One region of the Photorhabdus laumondii genome, then DNA from elsewhere that is predicted to be linked to it. Evidence: predicted binding sites of a transcription regulator. Region 1 holds the regulator's gene; the other holds the start of a gene.
The links. The regulator CRP, encoded in region 1, controls carbon source genes, mostly activating them, when cyclic AMP is high. The targets are predictions, from matches to a motif close to ATGTGANNNNNNTCACAT.
Positions count from the first base shown of each region.

Region 1 (3,430 bases):
AGTGATGCACGGGAAAACTTCTGCTATTCATCATAATCAGCAAGGTGTGTTCAAAGGGCTTAACCGGCCATTGACCGCGACTCGTTACCATTCATTGGTGATTGCCGCAGAGACATTACCGGCCTCATTTGAAGTCACTGCATGGAGCCAGCATAACGGCAATGTCGATGAAATTATGGGCATTCGTCATCGTACTCTACCGCTAGAAGGAGTGCAGTTCCATCCTGAAAGTATTCTCAGTGAGCAAGGTCACCAGTTACTGAGCAACTTTCTGAGATATTAACCAGATACCGATAATTTCTTCATTTATCCATCTTTTTCATTTGCCCATCTTTGATTTTTTATGCATATTCGGTGATTATGTTTTCACTTCTGAATGGCGTATATATAAAAAACGGGTGGGGAAATGAAGGAGCATATCGCAGTAGATAGAAACACATACGATCAAGTTATGTTGCCAATTTATTCACCAGCGCAGTTTATACCGGTGAGAGGGCAGGGTAGTCGTGTATGGGATCAGCATGGGAAAGAGTATATTGATTTTGCGGGAGGGATTGCTGTTGTGGCTTTGGGCCATTGTCATCCTACGTTAGTGGATGTTTTGAAGCAGCAAGGGGAAAAACTTTGGCATATCAGTAATATTTTCACCAATGAACCGGCTTTGATTCTGGCGCAGAAACTGATTGATGCGACTTTTGCTGAGCGGGTGTTTTTTGCCAACTCAGGAGCGGAAGCGAATGAAGCGGCATTTAAACTGGCTCGCCACTATGCCATTGCGCGTCACAATCCCTATAAAACCAAAATTATCGCATTTCATCAGGGCTTTCATGGTCGTACCCTATTTACTGTCTCCGTGGGCGGTCAGCCCAAATATGCTGATGGTTTTGGACCAAAACCCGCGGATATTATTCATGTGCCTTTTAATGATTTAGATGCAGTGAAGGCCGTCATAGATGACCATACTTGTGCTGTTGTATTAGAACCGGTTCAGGGCGAAGGGGGAGTCACGGCGGCAGCACCGGCATTTATTCATGGGGTGCGTGAGCTTTGTGATAAGCATCAGGTGCTGTTGGTGTTTGATGAAGTGCAAAGTGGGATGGGACGTACTGGTAAGCTATTTTCTTATATGCATTATGATGTTACGCCAGATATCATTACCACGGCAAAAGCATTGGGAAATGGCTTCCCTATCAGCGCCATGCTGACGACAGTGAATATTGCTTCAGTGATGACACCGGGAGCTCATGGTACAACTTATGGCGGTAATCCGTTGGCTTGTGCAGTTGCAAATGTTGCTTTTGATATTATTAATACACCAGCGGTTCTGGCGGGAGTTGAAAAACGCCATAATTTAATGGTGAATTTTCTGAATGATATCAATCAGAAATATTCGATATTTGGTGAAATCCGTGGAAAGGGTCTGCTGATTGGGGCAGAACTTAAAGCGCCACATCAGGGAAAAGCTAAAGATATTCTGCAACTGGCGGCTGAAAATGGCTTAATGTTGTTGAGTGCGGGAGGCGATGTACTGCGTTTCACGCCTTCGTTGATTATTAGTGAAGAAGAGATTGCTCAAGGAATGGAGCGGTTAGAGCAGGTAATTAATCAGTTGGTGTAATTAAATACAGGAGAAATCAGCGCAGGATTATGCGCTGATTAATCGGGCGTTAACGTGTACCGTAAACAACAATAGTTTTACCGTGTGCGGAGATCAAATTTTGATCTTCTAGCATTTTCAGAATACGACCAACTGTTTCGCGGGAACAGCCAACAATCTGGCCAATTTCCTGACGCGTGATTTTGATTTGCATTCCGTCTGGGTGGGTCATTGCATCTGGTTGTTTCGCCAGATTCAGTAAAGTTTGGGCAATTCGGCCGGTAACATCCAGGAAAGCCAGATTACCGACTTTCTCAGAAGTTGTTTGCAAACGGTTTGCCATTTGGGCAGATAAACGCATCAAAATATCCGGGTTTACCTGAATCAGTTGACGGAATTTTTTATAGGAGATTTCAGCCACTTCACAGGCGCTTTTGGCCCGTACCCAAGCTGTACGCTCTTGCCCCTCTTCAAATAATCCAAGTTCACCAATGAAATCCCCCTGATTTAGATAGGAAAGGATCATCTCTTTGCCTTCTTCATCTTTAATCAAAACCGCAACAGAACCTTTTACAATGTAGTAAAGCGTCTCTGCTTTTTCGCCTTGATGAATAAGCGTACTTTTAGATGGATATTTATGAATATGGCAGTGTGACAAAAACCATTCAAGAGTGGGGTCTGTTTGTGGCTTGCCGAGAACCATTCGTTTCATCCTCTGTTGTTATCGCTGCCTAAATAACACGAGAATCTAAAAGTTTCTCGTCAGGCTGGCTTATAAAGACACTAGCTTAACATATTAGTTTGTTGAAAAACCGACAGATAAGGGTTTTATATAGGTTATCTGAAATTTGAACCTTAAGTATTGATCATAACCTACCTATACTTAGCCCACTTCTGTTTTTAACACAGGAAAGGGTTTCTGTCTTGTCTTGTATTGTTTCAGCATAATAAACCGCTCACTAGATTGCCAGTTTAATACTGAAAGAGTAGGCTTGGATGCAAAGAACGACTTAAGAGGTATTTATGCAAGCACGGGTAAAATGGGTTGAAGGATTATCTCTTTTGGGGGAGTCATCTTCCGGTCATCAGATCATGATGGATGGTAATGCCGGTGATAAGGCACCGAGCCCAATGGAAATGGTATTAATGGCAGCCGGTGGTTGCAGTACGATTGATGTAGTTTCTATTTTGCATAAAGGCAGGTATGACATCAGAGATTGTGAAGTAAAATTAACTTCCCGCCGTCGTGAAGAGCCGCCACGCTTGTTTACTCATATTAATCTGCATTTTATTGTTACGGGTAAAGATTTAATAGATAAAGCGGTTGAACGTGCCGTCATGCTTTCAGCAGAAAAATATTGCTCTGTTGCATTGATGTTGGGGAAATCAGTTGAAATTACCCACAGTTTTGAAGTTAAAGATATAGATTAAGATATTATTTCGTGATCAAAAAATAACATCAGGTAACTAATATTTCAGTTACCTGTTTTTTTAACTGAATAATATAAGATGCAAATTTTAAGTGCCGGATTTGCTAAATTGACCTCAGGCGCTGATTAACAAATCTTTTCCCCTTCCAGTAATCGCTGCACCAAGGGTGTCATAATTAATTCCATTGCTAGCCCCATTTTTCCACCGGGGACCACGATGGTATTAATGCTTGAAACGAATGAGCCTTGTAACATTGCTAACAAGTATGGGAAATCAATTTGAGTCAGATCACGGAAGCGGATGACAATAAAACTTTCATCCAGTGATGGAATGGTTTTGGCTGAGAATGGATTGGATGTATCAACGGTAGGGACACGTTGGAAGTTGATATGTGTTCGCGAG
Region 1 is NZ_CP024901.1:425,011-428,440, forward strand. It holds gene PluTT01m_RS02000 (aminodeoxychorismate synthase component II) at 1-283, shown strand, start outside; gene argD (bifunctional acetylornithine/succinyldiaminopimelate transaminase) at 407-1,618, shown strand; gene crp (cAMP-activated global transcriptional regulator CRP) at 1,668-2,300, opposite strand; gene PluTT01m_RS02015 (OsmC family protein) at 2,621-3,028, shown strand; gene PluTT01m_RS02020 (phosphoribulokinase) at 3,154-3,430, opposite strand, start outside.

Region 2 (3,430 bases), 830 kb from region 1:
GACAGAAGAAACCGGTACCACCATTGAAATTGAAGATGATGGCACAGTGAAAATTGCTGCAACTGATGGTGAAAAAGCAAAACATGCCATCAGTCGCATTGAAGAAATAACTGCTGAGATCGAAGTAGCTCGCATTTACACTGGTAAAGTAACCCGTATCGTTGATTTTGGCGCGTTTGTTGCTATCGGTGGTGGTAAAGAAGGTCTGGTACATATTTCTCAGATTGCTGATAAGCGTGTTGAGAAAGTGGCTGACTATTTGCAGGTTGGTCAGGAAGTCTCAGTTAAAGTTCTGGAAATTGATCGCCAGGGTCGTGTTCGTCTGAGTATTAAAGAAGCGACAGTCGGAGTAATTGTCGAGGATACACCAGTGGCACCACAATCAGCAGAATAAATTTGATGTATATACCCTATGGATTTCAAGATGCATCGCGACGGTAAGGGAGTGAGTCCTCTGGAGCATAGATAACTATGTGACCGGGGTGAGCGAGTACAGCCAACAAAGAGGCAACTTGAAAGATAACGGGTATAAACGGCGTTTGTAAAAAAGCGCCGTTTATAGACTCAGGGCAGGAGGCCCAATAAATGCAATATGGGTGATAGGGCATTCTTAATCAATGTCTGACTTTCGGGAGTAGGAAATGAATCTTTTTCTGCGCTGGTGTTATGCTGTAGCAATACTTCTTTTGGCAGGATGCAGCAGCAAGGATTGGCGTAAAAACGAAGTTTTTGCTATTCCGTTACAACCTTCATTGCAACAAGAAGTCATTCTGGCTCGCATGGAACAGATTCTTGCGAGTCGGTCATTGACAGAAGATGAGTACGCGCAGCTTTTATATGAGAGAGGTGTGCTGTATGATAGTCTCGGGCTGAGGGCTTTGGCACGGAATGATTTTTCTGTTGCCTTATCTATTCGGCCTAATATTCCAGAGATTTTTAATTATCTGGGAATTTACTTCACACAGGCTAGCAATTTTGATGCTGCCTATGAAGCGTTTGATTCTGTATTAGAGCTTGATCCAACTTACAATTACGCGCGTCTTAACCGTGGCATCGCGTTGTATTACGGTGGTCGGTATAAGTTAGCGCAGGATGATCTGCAGGCGTTTTATCAAGACGATCCAAATGATCCTTTCCGTTCGTTGTGGTTGTACCTGGTGGAAAAAGAATTTTATCCTAAAGGAGCGATGTTGAACTTGTCGCAACACTACGAAAAAGCGAACCGGGGGCAATGGGGCTGGAATATAGTTGAATTCTATTTAGGCAAAATTAGTGAATATACATTGATGAATCGCTTGAAAGAGAATGCAACGGATAACACTTCGCTCGCTGAGCATCTCAGTGAAACTGACTTCTATTTAGGTAAACATTACCTAAGTCTGGGGGACAAGGATAGCGCATCTGCGTTATTCAAGCTGACGGTAGCTAACAACGCACATAACTTTGTTGAGCACCGCTATGCATTGTTGGAATTGGCGCTGTTAGGCCAGGAACAAGATGACCTATCAGAATCGGACCAGCAATAGCTGACGAACATTTCGAGATCGATTAACAAAGTCCATCATCTTGACCGATGAGGGCTTATTTGTTCGTTTAATTAAATAATTTGAGCCAGTTCACATTTTAAATGAAAATGACCGAAATTTTTTTCGATGCGTTATGTAGACTGGCCGCCATAACTAATGAGGCACCATTACATGACCACTGAGACTGAAATCTCTTTTGCTGATCTGGGTTTATCAGCACCTATCCTTTCTGCGCTGGAAGATCTTGGCTATGAAAAGCCATCTCCAATTCAGCAACAATGTATTCCCCATTTATTAAATGGCCGTGACGTACTGGGTATGGCACAGACGGGGAGTGGTAAAACAGCGGCATTCAGTCTGCCTTTACTACATAATATCAATGCTGAGTTGAAAGCTCCGCAGATCCTTGTGTTGGCACCGACCCGTGAACTGGCGGTACAGGTAGCCGAAGCGTGCGCAGATTTTTCTAAACATATGCGTAACGTGAATGTTGTTGCACTGTATGGTGGGCAACGTTATGACGTTCAGTTACGCGCTTTACGTCAAGGGCCACAAATTGTTGTGGGTACACCAGGGCGTCTTCTGGACCATCTGAAGCGTGGTACGTTGGATCTGTCTAACCTGAGCGGTTTAGTTTTGGATGAAGCAGACGAAATGCTGCGTATGGGCTTTATCGAAGATGTTGAAAACATCATGAGCCAGATTCCTGCTGAACATCAGACTGCACTGTTCTCTGCAACTATGCCAGAAGCTATCCGTCGCATTACTCGTCGTTTTATGAACGATCCGCAAGAAGTGCGTATCCAAGCGAGTGTAACGACTCGTCCTGACATCAGCCAGAGCTACTGGTCTGTTTACGGTATGCGTAAAAATGAAGCTTTGGTGCGTTTCCTTGAAGCTGAGGATTTTGATGCTGCGATTATTTTTGTGCGTACCAAAAATGCAACGTTGGAAGTAGCAGAAGCACTGGAGCGTAATGGCTACAACAGTGCGGCGCTAAACGGTGATATGAACCAGGCACTGCGTGAGCAGACATTGGAACGTCTGAAAGATGGCCGTTTGGATATTTTGATTGCAACTGATGTTGCAGCGCGTGGCTTGGATGTTGAGCGCATCAGTCTGGTTGTTAACTATGACATTCCAATGGATGCGGAATCTTATGTTCACCGTATTGGCCGTACTGGCCGTGCAGGTCGTGCAGGTCGTGCATTGTTGTTTGTAGAAAACCGTGAACGTCGCTTGTTACGTAACGTTGAACGTACAATGAAGCTGACTATCCCGGAAGTTGAACTGCCAAATGCTGAATTATTGAGTCAGCGTCGTCTGGAAAGATTTGCCGCTAATGTACAGCAGCAATTGGAAAGTAGCGATCTAGATCAGTACCGTACTCTGTTGTCTAAACTGCAACCTGCGGAAGATCTGGATATAGAAACGCTGGCGGCTGCATTATTGAAAATGGCACAGGGTGAGCGCCCGTTGATTCTGCCTCCGGACCCGGTTCGTCGTCCTCGCCGCGAATTCAACGAACGTGATGATCGTCGTCGTAATGGTTTTGATGATCGTGGCGAACGTAGTGATCGTCCTCGTCGTGAACGCCGTGATGTTGGTGAAATGGAGTTGTACCGTATTGAAGTGGGCCGCGATGATGGTGTTGAAGTTCGTCATATCGTTGGTGCGATTGCTAATGAAGGTGATATCAGCAGCCGTTATATTGGCAACATCAAATTGTTTGCAACGCATTCCACGATTGAATTGCCAAAAGGCATGCCAGGTGATTTGTTATCCCACTTTACCCGTACCCGCATTCTGAATAAGCCAATGAATATGCAGTTAATGGGTGATGCACAGCCATTTGAGCGCCGTGAACGTCGTGGTGGTGGGCGTAACGGCAATGGTAACGGTAA
Region 2 is NZ_CP024901.1:5,280,279-5,283,708, reverse strand. It holds gene pnp (polyribonucleotide nucleotidyltransferase) at 1-394, shown strand, start outside; gene nlpI (lipoprotein NlpI) at 642-1,526, shown strand; gene yrbN (protein YrbN) at 1,628-1,708, shown strand; gene PluTT01m_RS23180 (DEAD/DEAH family ATP-dependent RNA helicase) at 1,698-3,430, shown strand, end outside.
Region 2: yrbN (protein YrbN) is a predicted target of CRP. The motif match lies at 1,605-1,622, and genes of this name have one in related genera.